DNA from 2 places in the Paenibacillus sp. J31P13 genome. Region 1 is predicted to be linked to the other one. Evidence: predicted binding sites of a transcription regulator. Region 1 holds the regulator's gene; the other holds the start of a gene.
The links. Region 1 encodes NrdR, which represses ribonucleotide reductase genes. Its sites were predicted from a motif close to AACACNATATATNGTGTT; they were not measured.
Positions count from the first base shown of each region.

Region 2: the regulator NrdR is predicted to act here: its motif matches at 1,545-1,562, upstream of AC0YOD_RS01435 (adenosylcobalamin-dependent ribonucleoside-diphosphate reductase).

Region 1 is NZ_JBWDNR010000010.1:114,681-130,156, reverse strand. Features, by position in the region: gene phoU (phosphate signaling complex protein PhoU) at 1-284, shown strand, start outside; gene polA (DNA polymerase I) at 449-3,127, shown strand; gene mutM (DNA-formamidopyrimidine glycosylase) at 3,175-4,029, shown strand; gene AC0YOD_RS24720 (MntP/YtaF family protein) at 4,168-4,890, shown strand; gene coaE (dephospho-CoA kinase) at 4,906-5,502, shown strand; gene AC0YOD_RS24710 (lytic transglycosylase domain-containing protein) at 5,499-6,065, shown strand; gene AC0YOD_RS24705 (small, acid-soluble spore protein, alpha/beta type) at 6,172-6,387, opposite strand; gene nrdR (transcriptional regulator NrdR) at 6,529-7,014, shown strand; tRNA gene AC0YOD_RS24695 (tRNA-Ala) at 7,078-7,153, shown strand; gene AC0YOD_RS24690 (discoidin domain-containing protein) at 7,193-8,233, shown strand; gene AC0YOD_RS24685 (S-layer homology domain-containing protein) at 8,178-9,842, shown strand; gene AC0YOD_RS24680 (winged helix-turn-helix transcriptional regulator) at 10,323-10,598, opposite strand; gene AC0YOD_RS24675 (sigma-70 family RNA polymerase sigma factor) at 10,877-11,437, shown strand; gene AC0YOD_RS24670 (DUF4367 domain-containing protein) at 11,418-12,110, shown strand; gene AC0YOD_RS24665 (MFS transporter) at 13,345-14,730, opposite strand; gene AC0YOD_RS24660 (LysR family transcriptional regulator) at 14,843-15,476, shown strand, end outside.
Region 2 is NZ_JBWDNR010000001.1:350,641-366,116, reverse strand. Features, by position in the region: gene AC0YOD_RS01435 (adenosylcobalamin-dependent ribonucleoside-diphosphate reductase) at 1-1,474, opposite strand, end outside; gene AC0YOD_RS01430 (DEAD/DEAH box helicase) at 1,760-3,583, shown strand; gene AC0YOD_RS01425 (YqhG family protein) at 3,580-4,539, shown strand; gene AC0YOD_RS01420 (hypothetical protein) at 4,664-5,560, shown strand; gene AC0YOD_RS01415 (YqzE family protein) at 5,551-5,745, opposite strand; gene AC0YOD_RS01410 (N-acetylmuramoyl-L-alanine amidase family protein) at 5,882-6,583, shown strand; gene AC0YOD_RS01405 (divergent polysaccharide deacetylase family protein) at 6,548-7,321, opposite strand; gene AC0YOD_RS01400 (sugar ABC transporter substrate-binding protein) at 8,008-9,321, shown strand; gene AC0YOD_RS01395 (carbohydrate ABC transporter permease) at 9,421-10,728, shown strand; gene AC0YOD_RS01390 (sugar ABC transporter permease) at 10,725-11,558, shown strand; tRNA gene AC0YOD_RS01385 (tRNA-Leu) at 11,671-11,754, shown strand; gene AC0YOD_RS01380 (DinB family protein) at 11,869-12,348, opposite strand; gene AC0YOD_RS01375 (endonuclease/exonuclease/phosphatase family protein) at 12,453-13,163, opposite strand; gene AC0YOD_RS01370 (Type 1 glutamine amidotransferase-like domain-containing protein) at 13,764-14,423, opposite strand; gene uppS (polyprenyl diphosphate synthase) at 14,434-15,171, opposite strand; gene AC0YOD_RS01360 (response regulator transcription factor) at 15,363-15,476, opposite strand, start outside.

The DNA.
Region 1 (15,476 bases):
AGATTGTTCAACAGATGACGTATGAGTCCATTCAATCATTTATTCAAGAGAACGTAGACTTGGCTTACAAAATGTCAAAGGACGACGATCAGGTAGATGCCTTGTACGGACAAATTACACGTGAGCTATATTCGATTATGATGGAAAATCCTCGCAACATTACACAGTCCTCATTACTTAGCTTTGTAGGCCGTTACTTGGAGAGATTTGGCGATCACGCGACTAATATCGGTGAGAGTGTAGTTTATCTCGTAACGGGCAGCAGACCAGATTTGAATGTATAAAGAAGCAGCATGAACGGATAATTGATGCGTTAACGGTTTCTTTTTTTAGAATTTGCAATAATAAAAAGGTATGGGCTTTCCTTTGGCAGACGATGCTGGGGGAAGGCCCATTTTGTGGTATAATGAGGGCATTGTAAGCTACATAAAGAAGGTGTTGATCCCTTATGGAAAAATGGATGCTAATTGATGGAAATAGTATAGCTTATCGTGCTTTCTTCGCGATGCCGCCGCTAACAAATTCGGCAGGTCAGCATACGAACGCGATATATGGTTTTACGACAATGCTTCTTAAATTGCTTGATGAGGAAAAACCCACTCATGTTCTAGTTGCATTTGATGCAGGTAAAATAACGTTTCGACATGAAGGCTATAGTGAGTATAAGGGCGGCCGTGCAAAAACACCGTCTGAGCTCTCTGAGCAATTTCCAGTATTGAAGGAGCTGTTGAATGCTTTCAGCATTGCGCAGTTCGAACTGTCTGGCTATGAAGCAGATGATATCATTGGAACACTTACGAAGGCAGCAGATGAGAATGGTGTAGAGACGATCGTCGTTACAGGCGATAAGGACATGCTCCAGCTGGCGTCTGACAAAGTGACAATTGCGGTTACGCGTAAGGGTATTACGGAGGTTGATCTATACTCACCAGAAGCGATTCAGGAAAAGTATGGTCTAAAACCGATGCAGATTATCGATTTAAAGGGCTTAATGGGTGATGTATCTGATAATATTCCAGGTGTCCCTGGGGTAGGGGAGAAAACAGCGCTTAAGCTGCTGCATGAGCATGGCTCAGTTGAGAACGTGCTGGAGAGCTTGGATCAGCTCAAGGGCAAGCTAAAGGAAAATCTCGAAACGCATAAGGAAGACGCCATAATGAGCAAGAAGCTGGCGACGATTTTCCGTGAAGTGCCATTCGAGAAGAGCACGGATGAGATTCGGTACAATGGCTATGAGGATGCTAAGCTGGCGGAGGCATTCCGGAAGCTTGAATTCAAATCGCTCATCGAGCGGCTGGATCTAGGCGCTAAGGCTGGGGATATGGAAGAGGAGGCAAAAGCGGCTGCAGCTGAGCTTAACATTCATGTCATCGAGTCGGACAAGGATGCCGACTTATTAGAGCAGTTGATTAATATTCTAGGCAGCACAGATAAAAACGGCTTGTATGTCGAAGCGATAGGCGAGAATCCGCATCAAGCAAAACTAATTGGACTTGCCATTGCAACGGCAGATGCCGTATTCGCGATGCCATATAAAGTTCTTGAACAGCCCTTTGCAATCAAGCTGCGTGAGTGGCTGGAGCAGGAGGATAAGCCGAAGTATGGTTTTGATCTTCACAAAATAGAGCTGGCATTCAAGTGGAGTGGAATTGACTTTCAAGGAGCAGCATTTGACGTACAGCTAGCCGCCTATTTGCTTGATCCTACTGAGGCGAGCCAGACGCTAAGCGGAATCAATGAAAAGCAGCATTTGCCAACTGTGCCTTCGGATGAAGCTGTATACGGCAAGGGTGCCCGATTCAAATTGCCGGATGCGGCAATGCTCTATCGTCATTTAGCGCTCAAAGCGGAATCGATCCGCCGGTTAGTGCCATTATTGACCGAAGAGCTGAAGGAATCGGGAATGAGTAAGCTTTATTTTGAGATTGAGCAGCCATTGTCACGTATTCTTGCAGGAATGGAGTTTCTGGGAATCAAGGTGGAGACGGGAGAACTGGAAGCGCTGGGGCGTGATCTAGAACGTCAAATTTCGATTCTTATTAGCGATATTTATAAGCATGCAGGCTTAGAGTTTAATATCGGATCACCAAAGCAGCTAGGCGAAGTCCTCTTCGAAAAATTGGGACTGCCTGCTAAGAAGAAGACAAAAACCGGCTATTCCACCGATGCTGAGGTGCTGGAAGAGCTCGCACCCTATCATGAGATTATCCCTTTAATATTGAACTACCGTCAGTTAGCAAAGCTGCAGTCAACGTATGTGGAGGGCTTGTTGAAGGAGGTTCGCAAGGAGACTGGGAAAGTGCACACGTACTATCGCCAGACGATTGCGGCTACCGGACGACTCAGCAGCCAGTTCCCTAACCTTCAGAACATTCCGATCAGGCTGGAAGAAGGCCGCAAAATAAGAAAGGCATTTGTGCCGTCTGAGTCTGGCTGGTTCATTCTTGCTGCCGATTACTCTCAAATTGAGCTTCGAGTACTTGCGCATATTGCTGATGATGAGAAGATGAAGGAAGCGTTTATTGAAGATATGGATATCCATACGAAGACAGCTATGGATGTGTTCGGCGTAACAGCTGAGCAAGTGGATTCCAATATGCGTCGTTCCGCGAAAGCTGTAAACTTCGGTATCGTTTATGGCATTAGCAGCTTTGGCCTTTCGAGAAACCTTGGCATTTCCCCTACGGAAGCGGGTAAATTTATTGAGAATTACAAGGAAGTGTTCAAGGGCGTTCGTCAATACATGACAGACATCGTCCTTCAGGCACAGCGCGACGGTTATGTGGCTACTCTGCTTGATCGCAGACGTTATTTGAATGATATCAATGCATCTAATTTCAATATTCGTTCTTTCGCAGAGCGAATAGCAATGAACACACCTATTCAGGGCACGGCTGCTGACATTATCAAGCTGGCAATGGTTCAAATGGATGAGACGCTGCGCGAGCGCAAGCTGAAGAGCCGCATGCTGCTGCAAGTACATGATGAGCTCGTGTTCGAGGTGCCGGCCGATGAGCTTGAGCTGATGAAGACGCTTGTGCCGGAAGTTATGGCCAAAGCGCTGGAGCTGGATGTTCCGCTTAAGGCGGATGTGAGTTACGGTGACAATTGGTATGAGGCAAAGTAACCCGCTGACGGGCAGTTTCAGGTATAATAGTTGTTGAGGTGAAGAGAATGCCTGAATTGCCAGAGGTAGAAACCGTAAGAAGAACGTTAATAGAACTCGTAGCGGGAAAACGAATCCAATCTGTAACCGTTAATCTCCCGCGTATAATACAGCTTCCCCCTGAACCGGAACAGTTCTCGGATGCACTTGTAGGTCATAGCATTGAGACGGTTGAGCGTAGAGGCAAGTTTTTGAGAATTATGTTGGACGGGCTTGTGCTCGTATCCCATCTGAGAATGGAAGGACGTTACGGCGTATTTCCTTCTGATGAGCCTGTTGAGAAGCATACCCATGTGATCTTTCATTTTGATGATGGTACCGATCTTCGGTATAAGGATGTCCGTCAGTTCGGCACGATGCATTTGTTCAAGCGCGGAGAGGAACTAGCGATGCCACCGCTTAACAAGCTTGGCATTGAGCCATTGGATGAGTCCTTCACGCTTACAGCACTGAGAAGCAAGCTTGAGAAGCGATCCACTAAGATTAAGCCGCTTCTGCTAAATCAGGAGCATATTGTAGGACTGGGAAATATTTATGTGGATGAGGCATTATTTCAAGCGCGCATTCATCCCGAGAGAACGCCGGATACGTTAAAGCCAGCCGAATGGAAAAGGCTTTATGAAGCGATTCGCTCTACATTATCACATGCTGTTGATGCAGGTGGATCTTCCATTAAATCTTACGTTAACGGGCAAGGTGAAATGGGCATGTTCCAGCATCAACTGCTTGTATACGGCAAGAAAGATGAGCCGTGTCCATCTTGCAATAGACCGATTGAAAAATTTACAGTCGGAGGAAGAGGCACGCATATTTGCAGCAAGTGCCAGCCTTTAGGCTTATCCAGCATGATAAAAGTCAAGTAGCATTTTCGAATCGACAAATACAAACAATCACAAAGGCATCCTCCCTGCATATATTGGTTCTGTTACGAACAATAGGCGAATGTCTACTTACAGAAAGCTTGTAAGCGGGCAAAAGCAGTGCGGGGAGGGACTTTACGATTGTTCGCGCATGTTGCATCATTGCTAGTGCTTGCATTTGCCGTTAGCTTAGACGGCTTCGGCGTAGGAGTTACGTATGGTCTGCGGAGAATTCGCATTCCATTCCTGTCGGTGTTCATTATTGCTTGCTGCTCCGGTCTTATTATTTTTATGTCTATGCAGGTAGGCGGTTGGCTAACTAACTTCTTATCAGAGTTTGTATCGAAGCTCATTGGCGCTTGCATTTTGATTCTAATCGGATGCTGGGCTTTGCTCCAGTTAAAGCGTGGAAAGCAAAACGGCAGTGAAGAGACGATAGAAACCGCTGGAATGACGAAGGGGACCGTAGAAACAGCAGCTGCTTCAGAAGGCAAAGCAGGAATGAATGATTTGTCAAATGCAGCTTTGGTCGTTATGGTTGAACTGAAGCGTCTAGGTTTAGTTGTTCAAATTTTGCGGACGCCGCAAGCGGCCGATGTAGATAAATCGGGGACGATATCTGCATCAGAGGCGCTTATGCTGGGTGTTGCATTATCTATCGACGCATTTGGAGCGGGTTTGGGAGCAGCGATGATTGGCTTGCCAGCTTTGCTTACAGCATTGACCATTACAGCATCTAGCGCCATTTTTCTCGTTGGAGGCATCCGTTTTGGATTTCGTTTCTCAGCTTGGAAGGGCATGCAGACATTATCTTTGCTGCCAGGCATATTATTAATCGTGATGGGAATCATGAAGCTGTTATAATTTGAGGTGAAATGGATGATAATCGGATTAACCGGCGGTATTGCCAGCGGTAAAAGCACAATTGCCCATATACTCGTACAACGCGGTGCGCTGCTGGTCGATGCCGATCAAGTCGCAAGGGAGGTCGTCCTTCCCGGAGCACCAGCACTGGAGGCAATTGCCTCTGCGTTTGGACAAGCTGTCCTTGAAGCTGACGGATCGCTAAATCGTAAATCGCTAGGCGAGATCGTGTTTCGTGATAAAGAAAAGCTTAAGCAGCTTGAAGCGATCACCCATCCTGCTATTCGTACACGAATGCAGGAACAAATACATACGTATGCTAAGCAATATCCTGAACGTCTAATCGTTGCGGATGTGCCTCTGCTCTATGAAACGGAGCAGCAGCATCTTTATGAAGGAATTATGGTTGTTTATGTACCTGCCGAAGTGCAAATTGCACGATTAATGAAGCGTAATGAAATGTCCGAGGAAGAGGCTGCTCGACGAGTAAAGCTTCAAATGGATATTGAACGTAAAAAAGGATTAGCGGATTGGGTTATTGATAATAGCGGTACAGTCGCGGATACGGAGCGGCAGATCGATCAGTTTTGGAAAAGCCAGCAGCTGCCATGAGGATATTGCTAAAGAAGAGAGTATTTCTTGTTCTGTTGTTAGGTCTTATCGCTATTTTGTTTCTCAAATCGGATTGGCTTGCAACATGGATGTATCCTGTCTATTATAAGCAGGACATTTCAGCGAGTGCATCTAATTACGGTATCGAGCCTCATCTAGTCGCTGCCATTATCCGTAGTGAAACCAATTACCAGACAGGCAAGGATTCAAAGAAGGGCGCATTGGGGCTCATGCAAATCATGCCTGAAACAGCAAAGTGGGTTGTGCAGAAAGCAGGCTTTCAAGAAGTAACGGAGGACATGCTGCGCAATCGCGCTGATGTAAGCATTGAAGTGGGGTCATGGTATTTGAAATCTTTGCATCAACAATTTGATCAGAACCAAATTGCTGCGATCGCAGCTTACAACGCTGGACCTGGTAATGTTAGGAAATGGCTGGATTCAGGTGTTTGGGATGGTAGAATGGAAACAGTAAAGCAAATTCCATTCGGTGAGACGAGGCACTATGTACAGCGGGTCATTTATTATTATAATAAGTACAAGGATTTGTATCCTGGCTTATAACGAACTCGCTTTTATGACGGAGCATACAATTAAGCCTTGGAGGCTCGTCTTTTCATAGACGAGCCCAGCCAAGACTTCTGTTATTCATACAACTGTAAATGAATCACTATTTTTGACCAGCAAGGGATTGCTCAGCAATTTGTACGAGGCGACGGGTGATATATCCCCCGATGGAGCCTGCGTCTTTAGTTGCCATGTTGCCATAGTATCCGTCTTGTGGAATTGCGATACCTAGCTCTTGAGCCACTTCATATTTCAATTGGTCAAGGGCAGCTGTCGCTTGTGGTACTACTAGTTGGTTACTGCTACGGGATGCGCTCATGTATGTTCACCTCCTTGCGGTTGGTAAATGTATTATGCGCAAAAATCAAAAGTTCATTACAGGAATTACATGGAAATTTATTTTTTTTGAGAATATGCTCAAAACGAAGGTTCACCTACTTGAAAGGAGGCGATATGCAACATGAAATGTCCATATTGTGACTATGCCGGAACGAAAGTATTAGATTCCAGGCCAGCAAACGAAAACAAATCAATTCGTCGCCGCCGTGAGTGCGAGAAATGCAGCCGCCGCTTCACGACATTCGAAATGATTGAAGAAACGCCTCTCATTGTCATTAAGAAGGACGGCAGTCGTGAGGAATTCAGCCGTGATAAAATATTACGCGGGCTTATTCGAGCCTGTGAGAAGCGTCCTGTACCTGTAGAGCGTCTTGAGGTCATCGTATCCGAGGTTGAGAAGGAGCTCCGCACAACGGCTCTCGCTGAAGTAGACAGCAGTGATATTGGCGGTATCGTCATGAATGAGCTATATCCGGTTGATGAGGTCGCGTATGTTCGTTTCGCGTCCGTATATCGCCAGTTTAAAGATATCGATATGTTTATGAAGGAGCTTAGCAGCTTGTTGTCCAAAGAGCCGCTTAGCCCTCCTCATGTAGATAAAGATTGACAGTTTTTATGGCGCTATGCTAATATCAATTTTGTCGCTATTCAGTGACATTAAGCAATATCTGGGGCCTTAGCTCAGCTGGGAGAGCGCATCGCTGGCAGCGATGAGGTCAGGGGTTCGATCCCCCTAGGCTCCACCAAACACAAACGTCAACACGCCGATTTAGGCGTGTTTTTTTGTGTTTGGTGGAGCCCATAGGGGGCGAACCCCGGGGTTCAGTCCGCGCGGACGGAGCGAATGCGGAGGAGCACGGCGTCTGAATCTACCGCTAAAGTCCTCGTCGAGTTGGCTTCGTCAGCCATTAGATGCCGTTTACAACGCGGCGAAAAGCGCGGACCCTGCTACTCGCGTCCTCTACGATTGGCTATATCAATTCGTGAAAGGCACTTATCAGAAGCAAGACGCCGCTCCGCCTGATGTTGTAGCGCTCATGAACGGGGAGCCGATCTCGGAGCATACGATTGTGCCTGATACGACAGAGGCTGCTTTCACTTGGACTATTCCGGGAGATGACGGCAGCGGGATCGTTAAAGTAACGGCCAAGTATGACGGCAAGCCTTATACGGAAGGAACTGTTGTAGATCTTACGGGCAAGCCGGGCAAGCATGTGCTGGAGCTGACGGTGGCGGCCGCCAAATCCAAGACGGTTAAATTCGTAATAGAAGCACGTTTGGGCGCTAAAGGTCTATTGGTTCTTGTTGATAAATACGCGGACAACAAGCAGCTTAGCAATGCCGATACGATCCGCGCTATGCGCAACGCCCTGATCATGACGGAGCGTACACAAGAGAGCGATCCTGAGCAAGCCATAGGCTATTTGCTGGCATTCAATGCGAAGCTGGAAGGGGCTAAAGGCCTTGAATTTGTAACGGAAGGCGCTTATACGGCGCTGAAGGAAGGCGTGTATTACGAGATCGGCAGCATCGCGCAAGACAAAGAAGCAGAGGCATCCTCGACGGAAGCCGCAGGTCTGGAGCCTTCGAAAGCGCTGGATGGCGCACCGGGCACGCGCTGGGCGAGCGAAGTGCGCGATACCGCTTGGTTCCAGATCGATCTGGACAGCAAGCAAACCTTCAATACGATCCGCATCGATTGGGAATATGCGCGCGCGGACCAATACCGTCTGAGCGTCTCGGATGATAAGCAGACGTGGGAGCCCTTGAATGTCGGCAACAATGGCGTGGCTAAAGCGTCCGACGGCAAGATACATCAAGTTTGAGGGACTGAATCGGGCAACATTCTACGGTTATTCTTTCTATGAATTCGGTGTGTACGATCTTGCCCAGCAGCAAGAGCTGAAGACATTGGACGGCATACAAGCCGCAGTGGACGCCTCCACGAAGAAAGTCACGATCGACGGGTTGGTCATGAACGGCAAGAAAGAACCTTTGTATGTCAAAGTGCTTGACCCAAAAGGCAACATTCAATATACCGGTCAGACGGGCACTGAGGATGACGGAAGCTTCCGCATCGCCTTTACGTTGACCGGAGAAGAGCAGGGACTGTATACAGTCGAGCTTGAAACGGATGACATGACGACTCCAGAGCAGGCCGCCTTCGAATATCGCAAGCCGCCTTCCACTGGCGGAGGCAATGGAGGCAGCATTGGAGGCGGTCCGGCGCAAGATCCGTATACGTTGCAAGCGGACGGTTCAGTCAAAGCCGTGCTTGTCCCGACATTGAAAGGCAATCAGGCTGCGGCTTCGGTCGGAGCAGCGGATCTGAATGCCGCGATTCTCAAGGCAACAGCCGACAGCAACGGCAACAAGCATATTCGTCTTGAATTGAAGCCGTCGAACGCGGCTGGCAGCTATGCTTTGGAGCTTCCGGCAGCTAATCTGACGAACCAGTCTAATCTGATTCTGCATATCTCCACGCCGTATGCCCAGCTTGCTCTGACTGGCGACATGCTGGCTGGAGTCAAGGAAAATGCCGGAAAGCTGCTCGTTATCGTAAGCGACCATGCAGGCGAGTATCGCGGCAACGAAGCGGCTGGCCGGATCGGCAACAGGCCAATCGTGGAAATTGCATTGCAACTGGACGGTGAAGCTCTGTTTTGGAACAATGCGAAGGCACCGATTTCCATTGCGATACCATATTCGCTTCAAGCGGAAGAGCAAGCAGCTGATCTGCAAGCTTTTGAGCTGACGGGCAACAGCGCGACGGCAATTGATGGCGCGTCTTATGACAAAGACAAGGGCGTACTGCGATTCTCCATCGACCAAGTCGGCGTCTATACTGTCGGCGGCAAGAAACCGGCTGCATTCACTGACCTTGGCAAGCATGAATGGGCGCGCGAGGCGATCGAGAAGCTGGCCAAAAGGGGCATCGTCAAAGGCACCTCGATCGAAAATGGCACTTTCAGCCCCGCAAATCAAGTAACGCGAGCTGATTTTATCCTGATGCTGGTGAACATGCTTGACCTGCGCGCCGAGATTACCTCGACGTTCGCCGATGTGAAGCCGAATGATTATTACTACGATGCGGTGTCCATCGCCAAGCAATTGGGAATCGTTTCGGGAGTGAACGAAGTTAACTTTGCTCCTCGTGACTCAATCAGCCGCCAGGACGCTATGGTTATGCTGACCCGAGCGCTGCAAACGACAGGGGCAATCAAGCCGTCCGCATCCGGTTCAACACTTGAGGGCTTCCGTGATGCGAGCCAGATTGCGCCATATGCTACGGACAGCGTGGCAACGATGTTCGAGCATGGGCTGGTTACGGGCTCCAACGGCTATATGAAGCCGAAGAGTACGACCAGCAGAGCGGAAGCGGCGACGTTCTTGTATCGCGTTCTTCAATTAATCGAGGGGCAGCAGCAGGAGTAGACGCGGGAACAATTGATTTAAGCACATTCCGATTAGCGCGGCAACGCGCCCGGGATGTGCTTTTTCGACGATACAGAATAAAACTTCCTGAATGGACGGATGAAGCCGGTAAGCCGTCCCGCGCTTTCGCGATGAACTGCGGGCGCGTGATGGGCGCCTCCGACCCCCACGTAAGACGCCCCAGCGCGCATGGCCGACGCCGCTTCCTCGGGCATCCCGATGCGCCCTTCCGCGACGAACGGTAACGCGCAGCGCTTCGCTCATCCACCGGACGAGCTCCAGGTCGGGGCCTTCGGACCGAGGGCCATGCGGCGTATAGCTGGATAACGTCGTCCCGACGAAATCCGCGACAATCCGCTCGGCGGCAAGCTATGAAGTCGTAGCTGCTAGGCTCCACCAGGGGTTAGTTAGCGCAGCGGTGGAGCACGACATGGATATCTATTGATAGGTTTTTTACGTTAGATAACGATTGCCACAGGTTCATAGAATGGATTGCAAGTTGGCAGCCAACTGATTGATTGGCTTATCTACATGGCAGTGCAGCCGATATAAAAATGAAGGTCGCGGTTGTTCGATTAGCAGTTTATTCACTGCACCCAAGTCATGCAACTCACCCAAGCGAGATGCTAGCATGCGCGGCGTCACTTGCTCAAGGGCATGCCTTATATCTTGAAAGTGTTCGTAGTTGAAATGGAGAGCAAGCAAGACGGTCATGTTCCATGCTTTTGCGGGTGTCTTTGGTAGTGAAACCAACAACGGTGGGAGAGCGCATCGCTGGCAGCGATGAGGTCATCTAGAGAAAATAGTGTTAGTATAAACGGATATTGGGGATATTTTAAACCATAGATGAAGTCGAAAAGCCGCGTCAACAGGCATACTGTACATGTGGCTTTTATCGTTTGAAATTCAAGCAAGAAGGAGTATGGGGAATTAAGCTCAAATTGGTGAAATCCTTATTGGACTGTCAGATTTAAAGCGCAGTGCAGCGAAAAATGCGCTCAGGCCGTCTAATAGGTGGAGGTGATGATTCAGTGATGCCGGCCGGCTCGAATAACAAGGAAAATTTCCCGAAAGATCCCACTCAAGCTCTAGAGCAGCTGATGGAAAGCTTTGGCTCGACGATCATGCGCACCGCTTATTTTTATACCGGCGATCGGCATTTTGCCGAGGATATCAGTCAGGAGGTATTTCTTCGCGCTTATCGCAACTGGAACTCGTTTCGTGGAGATAGCGCGGTTAAAACCTGGTTGACGACGATCGCTATCAACGTTTGCAGGGACAAGATGGGCGTGCGGATGTTTACGGAACAGCCGACCGATCCCAGCCTGATGGAGCGGGGACGGATATTCAACGTGGAAGAAGAAGCGCTTAAAAGATTGCAGAAAAGCGAGATTTTGCGGCATATGCTGCGTCTGCCTCTGCCGTATCAGGAGGCTTTGTATTTATATTATTATCTGGACTTGGACACACGGGAAATTGCGAAAGCGACGTCGTCGCCAGAGGGAACCGTGAGAAACAGACTGCACCGGGCGCGCGAGGCGTTGGCTCGGGAAATGCGCAAGGAGGAGACAACCGATGACGGACATGGAGCGTAATTTACGTCAACAATTGCAAAAGGAGTCGGATGATATGTTGTTTTCTAGAATAGAATTGAGCGATAGCGTTAAACAGAAGATCAGGAAACAAGCCGCCGCGGAGCAGAGAGGCCGCCGCCGATTCGTTCTTCCGAAAGCCTGGCTTGCAGGAGCGGCAGCGCTGGTCGCGGCAGTCGTCATAGTCACGGGATTGCCGATGCTGCAAGAGCCCGCCGCAGTCCCGACGCCAACGCATAATTCGTCGGAAATCGTACTGCCCGGAAACGGAGGAGCCACAGGTTCGGAGTTGTCCCAATTGATTACAACTCCGTTAGGAACGGCGGAGGCAGCGAAAGCAGCTTTCGGTTCCGGTGTGCTTGTTCCTCAAGTCGCCCCGGAAGGCTTCAAGCTGGCTGAGATCGTCGGCGTGGGAATGAAGGACCAACCGCTCAGAGATTTGAACTTCACATACGGCTCGGGTGATAAGACGGTGACGTTCAGCGCGAGCCGCATGCCGGCGGCGTTCCCGACGGACCTGTTCACACAGACCAAAGTGGGCGGAGCGGACGGCTTAATTTTCGAGCAAGCCGAGTTCACGGAGCTGTTCTGGGTGGTTGACGGCATTCAGTATGGCGTGTCCGGTCCGATTTCGGGCGACGAGGCGATGAAGGTAGCCGAATCGGTGGAACCTTAATGAGTTGATGCGTGTATATCGTGAATGAATTGAACGCCCCACCCGTCGAATGCTAGATAAATTGGGGTAGTGTAATATCCCCATACGGGAGAGCGCATCGCTGGCAGCGATGAGGTCAGGGGTTCGATCCCCCTAGGCTCCACCAAACAATAAATTCAAACCACTTCATCCGAAGTGGTTTTTTTTATTGTTTGGTGGAGCCCAACAAGGGGGCGAACCCCGGGGTTCAGTCCGCGCGGACTTAATGTGTGAATAAGCTTCGAAGGAAATGCATCTAGTGGAGGAGCACGGCGTCTGAATCTACCGCTAAAAGTCCCCGTTGAATAAGCTTCGTCAGCATATGATCAGGATTCGGACATCCCATAATGGTAAGATAGACGAGCTGTATCCCCCTAGGCTCCACCAATAAAACAATTCAACCACGTCCTAAGGACGTAGTTTTCTATTTTTAATATGGTAAAAGCCGACAAGGTACCTGCCGTGGTGATTTTTTGCCAGGTAGTTTCGCTAGGTATGAATCTCCGGTTGAAACCTCGCAAAGCACAATTGCCTATTTTGATCATTAGACACACACTATTTTTTTGTATGAGGACTGAGGTTCCGCTATTTGTCTGATTTTGTTAATTTGATTATTTATGCGGACAGGAAATCCGTTATAACCTAATAATCGAGTTATTTCTGGGCTTTTATGGGGGAATAACGGAACCTCAGTCCATATGGATCAAGATATACGGCTGATTTCCATTAATAACGGATCCTCTGTCCGCCAGATTGTTCGTCTGACTATTATAAGAAGCTACTAGGACTCACTATGACCAATTTTCGTTATTAAGATTTTTTTGCAACCACTTATCATGTAGCTATGTAATCGTGGTCGATGAAGCGCACATAAGTAAATATAACTTTTTTCAATTATCTCAGTGTAAGTTAAATATCCAATTGAGGGAGAGAGCATCGCTGGCAGCGAAGATCCAGCGTTTCGCACTCACTAAGGTCCACCATACTTGACCATCGAAACGGCAAAATTACCGATTTTTTTTGTTGTTGATTGTGTACAACCCTCTATACATGTGGAGAGTCTAATATTGATGGTTCGTAATTCATAAATGAGAAGAGACAGTATCGCTCAAATACATAGCCATTCAAGTTGCCTTTACCCGGAAAAGGCTGATAAGTAACTATGGAAATGATTTCTATCGACATCGGTACTCCTTCTAATATGAACTTGGTAAACCTACGATTCTTGCAATTGCCCTGACTCCCGGCGTCGCCGACTCATGAAAACCAAGAACAATGCAATTACCGTGAGGATAATCCCAAGTACTTGAAATCCCTCGAAGTTGAACTTATCCCCCATTACGATACCGATTAACAAGGAAGAGAGAATAGTACCAAGGTATCTTGATGTATTAAATAGTCCGGATGCTACACCGATTGTTTCTTTAGGAGAACTTTGGAACAAGGCCGCTTGCATTCCTACACTGTACAACCCGTTGCTAATACCGAATGCAGCCAAAGCGAAGCACACGCTGATAACCGGTGAAGTTTGATTTAATGTTACTAGCCACGCCGACCCTAACACCATCAGGATTGCAGACACCAGCAATGCCGGTCTTGGTCCTGATTTATCAATCCATCGTCCTGCTATAGGAGAAGTAACGAGCGAGAATAAGCCTAAGCTTAACATGAGAATTCCTGTTTGGAACTCGCTGACATGACGTACCATTTGCAAGTAAGACGGAAGCCCGAAAAAGAGTGAGTAAAAAAGTACGTTAACGAGCATGAATTCGACATTAACCCAAGTCATCGCAGGATATTTGGCGAATGTGCGCAAAGGAATGAAGGGTGACGTTGCTTTTAACTCATGTCGTACGAATGTAAATAGCGAAATGAGACCTAACAGCATGGCAATAACATTACTTAATGAGATATGCCCAGATGATTTTACTGAGAGTAATCCAAGGAGCATGGCAATCAATCCTATTGAGAAGAACAATATCCCTGACACATCAATCAAATCAAACCATTTGCGAAAGGACATACCCAATGTTACGGATGTTGACGGTTCGTCCTTAGGAATATTCCTCCAAGATAATAGAAAGCTCACCACGACGAATGGGATATTGACGAAAAAGATAGCAGACCAGCCCCACCAGTGAATGATGACCCCTCCAATAAAGGGGCCAATTGCTGCCGCGCCGGATAGGAATATGGACAAAACAGAAAGCGCAGTTGCTTGTTTTTCCGTAATATGAATTCGCACAATGGCCATTCCAACCGCAACCATCATGCTAGTTCCGATTGCTTGCAAAATGCGGAACATGATGAGACACCCGAAGTTTGGTGATAGTGGAGCTAATAATGATGCAATAAAGGCAACAACAAGCCCGGTAAGAAATATCTTTCTACGTCCGAATAAATCGCTGGCCTTTCCCATGATTGGTTGAGCGATGCTACTTGCAATGTAGAAAGAAAAAACAATCCAGGAAACACCTGTAAAGTCAAGTTGGAATACATGTTGCAGCCTTGGAATAGCAACAGATACCATTGAAGAATTTAATGGGTTCAAGAGTATCCCAAGGCCAACGGAAATCATCAACCACTTGCTGCGAACATTCATTTTTGGTCCCCCCAAAGTGTATTAATGCCATCGTACTTGAAATCGTTTATTTATTCCAACGCATTTCATGGTATGATTTCATTGACTCAAAGGAATGAATGGAGGTTGCGCAATGGAACTTCTTCAACTGCAATATTTTCTCGCGGTAGCTCGTTTGGAGCATGTGACAGAAGCTGCACGAAGTCTGCATGTTACTCAGTCGTCACTAAGTAAAACGATTCAACGCTTGGAAGACGATCTGGGGGTCCCTCTGTTTGATCGAAAAGGGAGGAAGCTACGATTGAATGAGTTCGGTAGCAGATTTCTTCATCGCGCGGAAAGGGCTTTGTTCGAATTGGAACAGGGGAAGCAAGAGATTAGCGATTTGTCCAGTCAGGAAAATGGCACACTCGAATTGGGAGTGACCACCGCAAGCACTTTACCAAATCTCCTTCGAGAGTTTCGGAAAAAACGGCCCGATATTCAATTTCATGTGCAGATGCTAACCATGAATGAAATGGATACGCTTCTTCATAGAGGAGAAGTCGATTATTGCTTATCCTCACCGCCGGTACAAGGGGATGATATTGAATGTCAAATTGTATTCGTTGACCCAATCCTAGTAGCTGTTCCAAAAAGGCACCGTCTGGCAGACCGAAGCAGCGTATCCTTACTAGAACTAAGGGACGAATGGTTTGTCGGTGTAAAGAGAGGCTACGGTACTCGTGATCTAGTGGATTCTATTTGTCAATCTGCTGGATTTGTAC
Region 2 (15,476 bases), on a different contig from region 1:
ATTCCGAAATCAGACCTTTCATGAAGCCGCTTTGCACATATTTTTCAGCATCAAAAGCTTGGAAAGAGCCTTTCTCCGCAGCAATTTCTGTGGATGCCAAATAGGATTCACGAGCCATAAATCCATACAGCTTATCTAGAAATTCTAATGACTCCGCACTGCCATAACGCACGCCAAGCTTGATCATAAGCTCTGCAAGCCCCATCGTTCCGAGCCCAATTCTACGCTCCAGTTTCTGATTTTTTTCATTTTCCTCAAAATGATAAGGCGTCTTATCGATGACATTGTCTAGAAATCGTACCGACCAGCGTGTAACCTTGGCTAGCTCATCCCAAGCTACATCATGGTTATCTTCATCATAAAACTTAGACAAATTGACCGCAGACAAATTACATACGCCCCAGCCTGGCAAGCCTTGTTCGCCGCATGGATTCGTACTAATAATAGGATTAAAATACCAGCTGTTCGACATCTGATTATAGTATTCCATAAATACGACACCCGGCTCTGCTGATTTCCAAGCCGATTCGATAATGGTCTGCCAAATTTCCCGCGCACGAACGGTTTTGTACAGAATGACTCTCTTACCGAGTTTCTTCCATTCCTCCAAATCTCCATTCCATAGCTCGTCATAGTCCTTTTCTTTTGTATCTGGAAATACGAGATCCCATTCTAAATCCTCTTTGACTGCTTTCATGAATGCATTACTGACGCAAACAGAGAGATTAGCATTCGTTACTTGACCCATTTTCTGCTTAACGGTTATAAATTCAAGCACATCCGGATGCCAGTCATTCATCATAAGCATTAATGCACCGCGGCGACTGCCTCCCTGCTCGATCAATCCCGTCGTATAGCTAAACAAGCCGCCCCAAGAAACGGCACCGCTTGAAGATCCATTCACCCCAGCCACAATAGCCCGCCTTGGTCTTAGAGAGGAAAGATTCATCCCTACACCGCCGCCTCGTGCCATAATTTCGGTCATTTCCGTTAGCGTTGTCATAATGCCTCCACGGCAGTCCTTCGGAGAAGGTATGACATAGCAGTTGAATAGCGTTAGTTCCTCGCTTGCACCGGCACCCGCTGCAATTCGTCCACCAGGAACAAGCTTCCAATCATCTAAAATATATCTGAATTTCTCCTGCCATTCCCGTTGCTTCTCTGCCCCGGTTTCAACGGATGACATCGCTCCAGCCAGACGATCCCACATTTCCTGCGGTGTCTTCTCAATCGTAAGCGTAAGCTTCTCCACGTTAGAATCAACAAATTCGCCGTTTCTCAGTTGAACCTTCACATGGTTCCCCGTACGCTCCACAACCTCCCCAACCTCTTTCGCAGGGAATTTGGGATCATCCTTCGTCAGTACAAGCACAATATCTCCAATTTTCGTTTCATTTGTATCTGCATTTTTCCATGCGTAGCGATCCAAAAAAATCTTTTCGCTTAGTCCCTCTAGCGGCTTTCCACTAGTCATCACCATTGTATCCGTTTCCTCCTCTTTTACCTTTCACGCTTATGCGTTTATGTACGACGCAAAACCTAAAAGCACAATATATTGTGTAATAAGTTTATTATACTACACTACATATTGATTATCATATGCATTTTAGACCATATTCATCAATCGTTGTCGCTTACATGACTTCTCTCATTCATTTGCTTGTCCATACTCTTTTTTATGCGTCTTCTTATTAATAATGGATGAAAAGGCAATACTGATAATATCTTATCCCTTTTACTGAGGAAGGAGCTGCAGAAAATGTCATTTAATACAACGCCGCAAGCTGCCTCAGCCGATTCAGGTCCAGCCATCGTCACTCGCAAGCTGCATACGCTAGTTGATTTGCAGTGCGATCGCACCTGGTTTGAGGAACTGCAAAATCGATTGACGCGCAATGGCCCTTGGGATAACTGGACCCTATATCAACTCGCAATGGAAGCTGAGCAAGCCAAACGCATTGAAAGCTTTGAGGAATTGCTATGCTTGCGATCCCTGCCTTCGTTCAAACCGATGCCGCATCAAATCAGTACGGCTCGTAAAGTCGTGCATGAGATGGGCGGCCGCGCTATTTTGGCTGATGAGGTCGGTCTTGGAAAAACGATAGAAGCTGGACTAATCCTGAAAGAATATATCGTTCGCGGACTTGCCAAGCGCATCTTGATACTCGTGCCGGCTTCCCTTGTTTTGCAATGGGTAAGAGAGCTGAATCAAAAATTCGGTATCTCTGCTGTCGCCCAGAAGAAGGCTCATACTTGGGGTTATGACGTCGTCGTCGCTTCAATTGATACGGCTAAGCGGGATCCGCATCGCGAAGTTGTCCTTGGAACCGACTATGATTTAATTGTCATAGACGAAGCTCATAAGCTGAAAAACAAAAAAACGACAAACTATCAATTCGCTAATCTTTTACGCAAAAAATATTGTCTCTTACTGACAGCAACACCTATTCAGAATGATCTGGACGAGCTCTACAATCTCATCACGCTTCTGAAGCCTGGACAGCTTGGCGGTCAAAGTGAATTTGCTGCTAATTTCGTAGTCGACAAACGTCTGCCAAAAAACGAAGATCAGCTTCAAGAGGCATTATCGACGGTCATGATTCGCAATCGGCGTGGAGATGGCGGTATTCATTTTACGAAGCGTATCGTGAAGAATATTCCGCTTACCCTCTCCGAGGAAGAACAAGCACTGTATGATGCCGTGACGGGTTTCGTGAAGGAACGCTATAAAGAAAGCGGAGGCGACTTATCCAGTATGCTTTCTCTTGTAACCCTTCAACGTGAAGTGTGCAGCAGCCGTGATGCTGTTTTCTTAACGCTTGTAAACCTTTTCAAGAAAACAGCTGAGGATTCGCCAATGCGGCCAAAAATTTGGGGGCTGGTTGAGAACATCCGCAGCATTAAAGCCAATACGAAAGCTGAAAAAGCCATGGAGCTTGTCAAAGAAATGAATGACAAGGTCATTATTTTCACCGAATACCGTGCGACACAGGAATATTTGCTGCAGTTTTTCCGTGCTCAGAATATGATCGCTGTGCCGTATCGCGGCGGAATGAACCGAGGGAAAAAGGATTGGATGATGGACTTATTCCGAGGCCGCGCCCAAATACTGATCGCTACGGAAGCTGGCGGCGAGGGCATTAACCTTCAATTTTGCCACCATATGATTAATTTCGATTTGCCATGGAACCCCATGCGGGTTGAGCAGCGAATCGGACGTGTTCATCGACTTGGTCAAACTGAGGATGTGAAAATTTACAACCTTTGTACCACAGGAACAATCGAAGAGCATATAGTCAACTTGCTTCATGAAAAAATCAATTTATTCGAGCTCGTAATCGGTGAATTGGATCATATTTTGGAGAAATTCGAGAAAGGCGACGGCTCACTTGAGCAGCGCCTTGCCCGCATGCTGCTCGAAGCAGGAAATGATTCCGAATTGAAACAGAAAATCAATCATCTCGGATCATCATTAAGCCGTATACGCGATGAGGTACAGACAAGTGAATTAGCTCCAAATGCAAGTCCTGAGCTGCTAGTCAATTTGGATACCCTAGGACAAACAGTGGAGGTGCGGCCTTGAATGAAAAGCAGGTACACAAATTCGTCAATCGTTACTTAGAGGCTACGGAATGTTCTATTTTAGAGAAATCACCTGCTCACTTTACCGTTAAGCTCTCTCCCTTTGCAGACCGTGAGTTAACAAACCGTCCCTATTATTGGAGCTTCGTAGATAGAGTGGGTGCTGAGCCAGAAACAATGACCTACTTGTTCGTAACGGATAAGCAAAAATATGATGCAGTGGATGAAATAACCCCTCCTGAAGTAGCAGATACGACGACTGAGGGGACAGAGAACACCAAGGATGATGCTGCAAACGCAGCACTCGGTCGTTCTCTTGGTTTTGTACATGGGAGCCTGACTACAGCAATTCGTGTGCCTCGTGAGGATTTATATTACGGCGCACGCAAGCTGGATCAGCTGTTCGATGCGGCTAAGGCCAAGGGGAGCTATGTGTATTTGTTTCAGGAGCCGGACAAACGGAGCCAGAATCCTTTTAGTTCAACGCCTTACACCGCATGGCTGGGCGTTAATATGCGTGTAGAATTCGCCAGCGATCGGAAACGAGAGGAGATTCATTGCTACGGTGTATCACTTGCAACAGGGCAATGTGTGGAACAGTTTTATGATCGACTGCTGCTGCAAAAGCTTACACCCAGACTCCCAGCAAATATCCATCTAACCAAAAACGGCATATCCTTCAACAAAGCACTCAGTATTATAGAGCAAGCACTAGAACGTAAGCTTCGCACCTATGATTACAGCTGGGCGGAGGGTGCTTCTGAGAGGCTTACAGAGGAGCTTGATCGAATCGGCGGTTATTACGAGCTGCTGATTAAGAATGCTACTGAAGAGTCTAGACCAGCAGTTGAAGAGCAGTTCGCTCAGCGGCAATCAGAAATTCGCTGGCAATATGAGCCGCGTGTGACTGCGTCCGCCATTAACTGCGGGATATTTCATCTTGAAGGCATAGATTGACGTGAATTAGACGTTATACCCAGCAATACGTCAAAAAAAGGCGGTCCTCGGGCCGCCATTACGTGACAGGTTATAACAGTCTTCTTAGAGCTTGTCCCTTACAATACATATGAGGTGATTTCCTATGAAAAAGCAATACATTCGATTGACCGCGGCATGCGTATTTACAGCACTTCTCTTATATTCCAGCGGGCTGGATGGACGCCCCCTTGCAGCTCATGCCCAAAACAATGTTGCGACCAATGAGCCTTTGCAAAAGCAAGTACAGCAATGGGCAGATGAACTGAGCAATCAGCCAAATTTTTCGAATTGGAAAAAAGCATCATTCAACATCTCGCCAATTGGTCCAGGCACTCATAGCTGGCTCGTGCTTGTCAAGCAAAACAAGGTCACAGTTGGCTATTTAATTGTAAATGCAGTAGAGCAAGGCGGCTTTCAACTAGGTGAATACGGTACTAGCACAAGCCCTTTATTTGACACTCAAACGCTAACGCGTTCCATTAAACAGCTCGAACTCATAGATCCTCCGTCTAAAATTGAGCAGTTATATGTTCACCCTCTACTCGCTGCATGGAAGGTTACGACAGCGAAAGAAACTTATTTTCTAGATGCTGCAAGTGGTGAACTGCTGCCTGTCGTTCAATCGGATTGGACAAGCGCCTCCTCTTCTCCTTTGGTAGATGATCACAAGAATCAAATATTAGCTAATACAAAGCTGCTGAAGCATGTTTCCCTGCCTTCATTCGATCGTTACGCTAAGCTGCCTTGGCTTTCTAAAGCTCCTTTACAACTCAGCACGAGCTCATATTCTTCTCTATTTGTAAAAATAAACAGCAAAGAACAGCTCCGCTTTACAGCTGAGCTGTTTCAAAACCAAATGCTTTATGCATGGTCAGTTGTTGGATATAACAAATGGGAAAATGGTCAAATCTATGTAGCCATAGAAGCGGAAGAAGATGGCTCAGATCGTAGATATATTCCGCTTCTCGTTATGCTCCAGCTTGGCCACTTTTACCGATGACGTTCCGCGCGTCCACGCCACCAAAGCATAATACTCATTGGACCCCATCCAAACCAACGCGTCAGCCATGGCTCTCTAAGTGCTTTGGCTGATGTTTTTGTTTGTTTTCGCTCTTCCCTAGGTGTCTCCATGTAAGCTACAAATTGCTCCGTCACATATTTCACGTACTCGTCGCCTTTTGCCATACCACTCACTCCTCCTAGTTGCTGCAGTTGATGATGTTATAAGCTTTCCCTCTAACAATCGAAAGTAAACATGCATGAGTTTTCCTCCAAAAAGCCACGCTAACCTTATATCAAAATGAGCTGGAGGAACTTCGTGATGCGATTTAAAATCCTTATCGTTCTTTTTTCCTTGTGGTTTACTGGATCGAGCAGTATAGCTTCCGCTTCAACTTGGCCGCTGCTTCCAGCAATTACAGAACATGATTGGGCGCTTCCTTCCACTTCCGTTATCATAGACGTTGGACATGGCGGCATTGACGGGGGTACTTCTTCTGGTGATACCTTAGAGAAGGATATCAATTTGGCCATAGCAAAAAAACTTTATCTGATCTTGCGGAGCCAGGGCATTCCAGCTGTAATGAACCGTAATGGTGATTATGCGCTCAGTGAAGAAAATCGCTGGCATATTAGTCGTTCCAGACATCGCAAGGATCTGTCGCAACGCAGACAGCTCACCGAAGAAATCGACAGTGAGCTGCTCGTTAGTCTACATGTCAATTGGTCCAAAAACGCTTCTAAGCATGGTCCGCTTCTTCTCCATCAAGAAAGCGGAGAGAGTGCGCTGCTCGCCTTCTGTATTCAAGATTCATTAAATCGACAGCAGAATACAGGATTCCTTCCAAGAGAAGGAAATACGTTCTATTTATTAAGAAAGGTGCATCAACCTGCAGTTATCGTTGAAATGGGATTTATCAGCAGTGAGAACGACCGAGCTATGCTCACTGATCCACAGCGCCAGAAAGAAATTGCATATGCCATAGCATCAGGGATTCGGCAATATAAATGGATCACCCGCTGAATCGGGAACCATTTGAGATAGCTTTACGAACCGTACGTTAGACTGCATGCCGGGAATGGACTGATGAAGGACTGATGCTGTTTTTTTGCCCGCAGGTCCGACATGTCCAATCGTTATGCAGCTAACATGCGATTCCAAGTGCTTGCGCAGCTCGCCAATTTGCTTGGAAATATGTTGAACGGTGTACACATCATCCAAAAAAACATCATTGGAAACAATGGGCACATTTAGCTCTGCTGCAATTTTTGGAACAACCGTTTTGAAAGTCGTTCGGCTGTCAAGAAAGAACAAGCCTCGCTCCTTGCAAACACTTAGTACGATTCTCATCATATGCTCATTCGCTGTCACTTTGGAGCCCATGTGATTGTTCATTCCAATGGCATGCGGCACATCATCAATTGCTGCCTCCACCCGTTTACGAATTTCTGCATCACTTAAATCCGTCGTCAGAGCACCTGGTCCCAACCATTTTTTCAAGCCTTTATTCGGTTCCATGGGCATATGTACAATGACATCATGTCCGAGCCGATATGCCTCTTCTGCGTCTTTCTTCGTAGTTGGCATGAAAGGCATAATGGCTGCTGTAAACTTAACAGGCAGCTTCATCATCTCCTCCGTCCCATCCATCCCATTGCCGAAATCATCAATAACAATGGCAAGCGTACGAGCTTCCTTCTCATCTGCAGCCAGCACCTCTGTATTTCCTAAGCCTATGACCAAAGCAAATAAAACGATCATCAACCCAGCTCGGTTCAAGAACGCTATACATAAACCCCCTCTTCTACTTTTGTTATTTTCGTCCATATCCTTCTTATCCCGTCCATTCATCTTACTCACACCTCTCACCTTTTACCTTCAGTGTTTGTGTAGATGATGTAAAATATGCTTAATCCTGCATTTTTTAGTTCCTATAATGAACAGACCATTTTAAAAGCAAAAAAAACCTATTGAAGGGCTTTGAGTCCGCAATTTTTATAATCAAACTTTTGGTTTTTGATTGGCGTATTTTATTTTTTTCTATTGCACCTCCCTTGTGGTTTTGGACCCCAATTATTCAAAAAAAGAGGGAAAAATCCTCCTACGTCCACATATATGGCGAAAACAGTAGAAATGTTTGCATAATTGGGCGATTTTGACTGAATTCACCGTTTGCAAGCGCTTTAATCATCATTATATAATTGGTGCGTAAAGGACAACAGGAACGTAAGTATCCGACAATATGAAGGCGATGTTACCTGCGAAGGTACAACCTCGACACGTTTATGTGTTAATGAGGCTGTGCCTTTTTTTGTTGTCCTTTTGTTGTCCCAATGAGAAAGCGGGGTGTTGTTCGCAGCATCGTTTTAGGAACAAGTAAACAATCAAATAATCTTTAGGGTTGTTCAGGTCCGTATCATTTCCAACAAATTCAAAGGGGTGTTTTTATGTTGAAAAGCAAGAAATGGTTATCGATTCTCGTTAGCGTCATACTCGTATTTGCTCTCGCTGCTTGCAATAGTTCAGGAACAAAAACAAACGGAACTTCCGAAACCGCTGCGCCTGAAACGAATAAAAATAATGGCGAAGCTGTATCTGTAACGGAAGAAGACGAAGAACTCGTGCCGGAGAAGGGCGCTAAGCTCGTCATTTGGGAAGGGCAGGAGCAGCAAGCATATATGCAGGAGGTTGGAAAAGCATTTGAACAAGAATATGGTGTACCGGTTACCGTCGAGGTTGTCCCGGGTGGGGATCAAGGCTCACGCCTAACGACAGACGGCCCTTCCAAAACAGCGGCCGACGTATTGACTTTACCGCATGATCAGATCGGCCTCGCGGTTAAAGCGGGTCTTCTGCTTCCGAATGAAGTATTCGAGGAGCAAACGCGCGCCAACAACGTGGAAACAGCAATTACCGCTTCGTCTTATGAAAACGTGCTTTACGGCTATCCGAAATCGGTCGAAACATATGCCATGTTTTACAATAAAGACATTTTTCCCGAGCCTCCAAAAACATGGGATGAAATAATAGCTTTCGGCGAAACGTTTAACAAACCTAATGAAAAGAAATACGCAATCATGTGGGAATTCGTCGGTTTTTATTCGTACCCTTTCATCGGCAGCTACGGCGGCTATATGTTCGGCGACAACAATACGAATGCAGACGATATCGGCCTCAACAAAGGCGATGTCGTGCAAGGCTTCGAATATCTCCGTAAGCTGAAAGCGATTTTGCCGATGAACGCAGGCGACATTACGTATGATGTCAAAACACAGCTGTTTCAAGAAGGCAAGCTGGCGCTGAATATCGACGGTCCATGGTCCGTTGCGGCATTCAAGGATAAAGTCAATTTTGGCGTAGCACAGCTGCCGAAGTTCCCGAATGGCAATGATTCTATTTCCTTCTCCGGCGTGAAATCCTATTACGTCAATTCCTATACGCAATACCCTGTAGCCGCTCACCTATTCGCTAATTTTGCAAGCAGCAAAGAAAATCAACTGAAAAACTACCAAATGACCGGTGCCATTCCTACTAATCTTGAAGCAGGAGCAGACCCGCTTATCAAGGATGACCCGATTACGAGCGGTTTCTTCCTCCAGTTCGCCAATTCGGTTCCGATGGCATCCGTTCCAGGTGTTGATCTCGTCTGGGAAGCGCTGAGAGCAACGTTCATCGCCCTCTGGAATGATACGAGCTTGGATATTAAGACGACGCTGGACAATATGGTCCAAACGATCAAAGACGGCCTAGCCGCCAGATAATAATCGTTCCTGATCGTCAACGATAGATAAAGAGATTTCACCCGTTGCTAAGCCAGCGGGTGAAATCTCTATCTTGTGAAGGAAAGAGGTTACAGCCTCATGAACAGCAAAGCAACCGGAGCGATCTTATCCGCCCTTATCATTGGCCTTGGCCAACTCTACAATCGGCAATGGCTGAAAGGCGTTTTGTTTTTCGCCTTGGGCGCGGCAAGCATTTATTATTTTGTTTTTGAGCTATACGACCATTTCCTTGGACTCATCACGCTCGGCGAACAACCAAGCGGTTTCGTAAAGGTAGGCAAAATGACGCGCCTCGTCGAAGGCGACCATTCGATCTTCATGATGATCAAAGGGCTTGTCGCATTGCTTGCGGCGCTGCTTTTTCTTTGTTATTACGTCTTGAATGTTCGCGATGCTTATTTGGTAGGACAACTCCGTGACAATGGCGGCAAGCCGAATCATTTTAGACAATCGCTGTCTTTGCTCGGACAGAAGCATTTTGCTTATATGGTACTTCTCCCTCCATTTATCACCATCGCTTTCTTGACCGTGCTGCCGCTCATATTCTCGATATTGATCGCCTTCACGAATTATGCGGATCCGATTTTGCCCCCTGCCAATCTCGTCGATTGGGTCGGTTTCGATAATTTTTATAAAATGCTGAACATGAAAGTTTGGAGCAGTACATTTGTCGGCATTTTTAAATGGACGATCGTGTGGGCCGTTATCGCTACGATTACGACCTATCTGGGCGGCATTATTGTAGCCGTTCTTATTCACCAGCCGGCCGTCCGCTTCAAAAAGTTTTGGCGCACCGCGCTCATTATACCGTTCGCCATACCGAATATGGTTTCACTGCTCGTTATGCGCAATATGTTCAACAACCAATTCGGACCCGTCAACGATTATTTAAAATCAATAGGCTTGAGCGGACTGCCGTGGCTCACCGACCCATTTTGGGCAAAGGTAACAATCATAATGGTAAATATGTGGATGGGCATTCCGATTACGATGATATTGGCATTCGGGGTGTTGTCTACGATTCCGCGCGACTTGTACGAGGCAGCGGATGCCGACGGCGCAGGCTCTTTCCAAAAATTCCGTTTCATTACGATGCCTATGGTGCTGTTCTCCACCGCACCGATTCTGATTATGAATTTTGCGGGCAACATCAATAATTTCAACGTCATCTACCTGCTCACAGGCGGCGATCCCATCAACGTCAAATATCAGTTCGCGGGACATACCGACTTGCTTGTTACATGGCTGTATAAGCTGGCGCTCAATCAATCGCAATTCAGCTTCGCTTCCGTTATCGGTATTTTCATATTCTTATTTATCGCTTCCTTCTCAATCTGGAGCTACACCCGGACGCGATCATACAAAGAGGAGGATATGACCCATTGAATATAACATCGGCCAAATGGAAAATTGGCATCACCTACCTCATTCTTATCGTATTGACGGTCATTAGCATTTACCCAGCACTTTGGATTTTGCTGTCTTCCCTAAAAACAGGCAACAGCTTATACAGTGATTCGTTCATCCCGGATGAAATGACGTTTCAGCACTATCGCGATCTGTTTCAAAAAACAATGTATCCTACATGGTTTCTCAATACATTGAAGGTCGCCTTCTTCTCTACCGTGCTCGGAACATGCCTGTTGCTTCTCACTTCCTATGCTATATCCCGCTTCCGTTTTGTCGGACGAAAGACGACGCTGAAAATTTTTCTGGTGCTGCAAATGTTTCCCGGCTTTATGGCGATGATTGCCATCTACGTTTTGCTTAACGCAATAGGCTTGCTTGACTCGCATTGGGCGCTCATTCTCGTCTATAGTTCTGGATCGATTATTACGAATGTATTCATTGCCAAAGGGTTTTTCGATACGATTCCGAAGAGCCTCGAGGACGCCGCCCGTATCGACGGAGCCAGTCATTTGCGCGTTTTCCTGAGCGTTATCATACCGCTGTCCACGCCGATGCTGACTTACGCCAGCTTAATGATTTTCAACGGCGCGTTCATCGACTTTATTTTCGCCGACCTCATTCTTCGAACGGAGGAAAATCGGACGCTTGCTGTCGGGCTTTTCCGAATGGTGAGCCAACGCAATTCCACCGAATTTACAATGTTTGCTGCGGGCGCTGTTCTTGTCGCCGTTCCCGTAACGCTATTGTTCCTATTCCTGCAGCGTTTCCTTATCGAAGGTTTGACTGCTGGAGCATCGAAAGGCTGACAGAACGAAAAAAAAGAGGCTGAATGGCCTCTTTTCTCTACTCGATAATTTCATACGATGTGCTTGACTACCATCTTTTATGCATGATAAAATGTATTTTATTGAAACATATGCGGCCATGGCGGAATTGGCAGACGCGCTAGATTCAGGTTCTAGTGGTGTAACAGCCGTGGAGGTTCGAGTCCTCTTGGCCGCATCCTACTTTGTAACTTCAAACCACTTCATTATCATGAAACGAATTCATGATAAGAAGTGGTTTTTTTGTTGCATAAATTCACAATAAAAAAGCCCTATTTCTATGGCTGATACCTTAAGCTTGCTCGTGTCTGATTACTCTTGCTAGACAAGAAATGGTGTTTGTATGCATGGATTCATGGATGGTTGCAAAGTTAAATAAGTCACCTAGTGTTTCAAATTTCATATGACCCAATTGCAGTGCAGGCTCAAGTACATTGTCTAAAGCATTTAGAGTAATCTCAGATATAGCTTGTAATTGCTCACTTAGTAGTTTTAAAAGCTCTTCTTTGGAAGGCGGAGTTACAGTCCAGTCAGAAGGCTTGGTACCCGTAAGGAAGAGCGAATAATAATTTTCTGGCAGCTTAGTGTCTAAAACAAATCCACCACGTGACAGTAATCCGTTTAATGAAGCAATGATATGTCCTACGTTCCAACGAATCGTATTGTTGAATGCTGATGGTTGAATATCAAATAGTTCTTCTGGAATGGCTTCAACTTGCTTAATCACCATTTGACGGACTGATTTAGATGTATTAAGTATAATTTGAGACATGATAACAGCTCCTCGTAGAGTATGATTTCCCATACGATGTTACCGTTATTTGAATGTTAAATCAAGTTTGCTAATGGGTAACCAATATACAACATTTCATTATCTTACAGACAAGAACCCATCCACTCCAGTTCAACTAGAACCGGTCTATGATCAGAAGCGATATCTTCCTTTATTACTTGAGCATTAACCACGGTCCATTGATGGTTGTTTCCGTACATCACATAGTCGATCTTACCATCCTCTTCATTGGTCCATTCCGTAATTCCCGCCGTAGCATCTGTCCAATGACTCGTTAAGTTCTTAATCGAATCGGTGTCAGGAGTCGCGTTCAAATCACCAGCTAAAATATGAGGTGATGTTGATCGGAAACGTTCAATTATCTTATTTACTTGTGCAGCCTGAATACTCTTCGGGTTCCACTCCAAATGTGTCCCGGAGAACGTGAACTCAGGCAAGCCATTGGTTGGAGCAAGCTTTGCAGTTAACACAACACGCTGCTCATCTCCACTTAATTTCGGTAGTAAAAATTTCTCTGATGTGGTAATTGGGAACCGGGAAAGCAGCGCCATTCCATATTCGCCACTTGAAAGATCGATGGTTTTACCAAAAGCTACATTCATTCCCGTCCACTCCGCCAATTTCTCAGCTTGATCTTCGTTACCGCTTCTGGGAACATTTTTATCCACCTCTTGCAAGGCAACGATGTCTGGATTCAAGCTATTTATAACATTAGCAATTCGAGGTAAATTTACGATATGATCATTACCTTCACCATGATGAATGTTGTAGGACAGGATTCGTATGCTAGGCATATATATTTCCCTCTTTTCGATTACCTCTATATAGGTGTAATAATCTTATTTGTAGTTGTTTGTTCAGCAAGAATTTTCAGTTGAGAATTGCGATGCTCTAGAAATCTTTTCATATAGAATCTAGTCTTTTTCATACATATGCCAAACGTCGCTTAGAATTAAATACTATATTTTGAATCCATCCAACAAGAAGACTATGATAGCACTCTAAATCTTATCCAAAACTCATCTTCATATGGATAGTTCAACAAGTTAAGTTATCGAATGGAATATTTTCACCCGAACATTCACCAAAAATTAGATGCTCTACTACTTCCTCAATGCGTTTACGACTACATTCATCTACAAGCAGCATATCGCTTCCCCAAAAGTATTTACCATTCAAGAGTTCGCCTGTTTTACTGTTTTTTTTAGAAAGAGTAAGGATATTTTGATAGGTAAAAAATGAAGCAACCCTTCTTGAGCCATCTTTAAATGTAACTATTGCAATTCTTCCGCCTCAATCCAAATCGAATACGCCATCTCTTTCATCCAGGATCCTCCGCGTTCGATCATATCTAAAATATAAAAAAAGCCATACTCTTTAGCTTAGCATATAAACTAATTAATTCTTTTTAAAATCTCATTTTCAATCGTATAAACACCATTACCCTCGGTAGCTTCAATCTGTCCATTTCGGAAATAAATACCCGTTTCTTCATCTATTCCGTAATTTATATGGTTACTAAAGGTATTGACCGCATTTCTTAAATGACCTTCTTCATCCCACTCTGTAAAATGTACCGCAATCAATACATCGTCTATTAATCCTAAACCTTTTCTATGTTGAAATACGCACTCTACATTATCTTTAGGAGAAATAACACAAAGCTCAGGACTTATTAACGCACCTGCCGAAAAACCAGCAACAGGGATACCTGATTCATAGCTATCCTTTATTGCACTGGATATTGATGTTTCTACAATGTAATCCGCATACAAATTCGTTTCTCCACCGCCAATAAAGATACCAGAACTATTTTTTATAGCTTTGACTACATCGTCGACAGGGGTAACAGGAAGAGGTAAATAATAAAACTCTTTTAAACCTAAATCTATTAAGGCTTGCGTATACCTTGGCATATATTCTTCCCAACCTTCTCTCTCAACCAGTAAGATTGAGACAGGAGCACTCTTTTGGGCTGTTTGCTCTACAAACCGTTTTGCCATATTTAAAGTGAATGGAGGACCGCCTCCAAACAGAAATAAATGCTTATCCATGTTATCCCCCTTATCGTTTTTGCCTGCACTGATAATCATATATAGCCTTATAAAATAGAAATTCATTAAAACTTGGCCACATCTCATCCGTGAACCATAGTTCTGACTGAGCAGATTGCCATAATAAAAATCCGCTTAATCTTTTTTCACCGCTGGTCCTTATAATAAGCTCTGGATGAGGGCATTCAGAAGTGTACAGATACTTTTCTAGTTCCTCGATGGTAGGCTCACCATCTATTTCGTTCACGTATGATTTAACAGCTTGTATAATCTCATCTCGACCGCCATAGTTCATAGCAAAATTAACAGTCATACCACTATTTGAGCTGGTCGATGCTACAGCATGATTCATTATCTTTTGCGTATCTGGATTGAACCTTGATATGTCGCCGATGAATTTAATCTTTATGTTGTTTTTATTTAATTCACTCAGTCTTTTATCAGTAACAAACTCTTGGACTAAGCTAATGATGTAATCCACTTCTTGTTGTGGGCGTTTCCAGTTTTCGGTCGAAAATGCATATAGCGTTAGAAAGTCCACTTTGTTATTCTGACAATATTGAATCGTATTTTTCATCGTTTGCATACCTGCAAAATGACCTGCTGTGCGCGGTAATCCTCGTTTGCTAGCCCATCGTCCGTTACCATCCATCATGATAGCAATATGTTTTGGTAAACGTCCATTCCAATCCACTTTTTTCTTCATTTTGCTGCTTTTTAGAGCTATATTTAAATGTAATAGATTCATTATAGTCACCTCATTCTATTTTCTTATATCTGTATGTGCTTAACTTAAATCAAATGTTTTCCAGCCTGCATTTATTTCATCCACCCAACCAACTATACCATATTTTAGTATGCACAATTCTATGTTTCCATAGAAAAAACCACTTCATTTACGAAGTGGTTTCTCACAGTACCAACTCACTTACATTCACGTTATCCACTGGCTTTACGGTAGTCACTCGTGCTCGCTCCAGTATATTCCTTGAATTTCTTATAGAACCAATCCAACTGCTTGTATCCAACCTGCGTTGCGATTTCATAAACCTT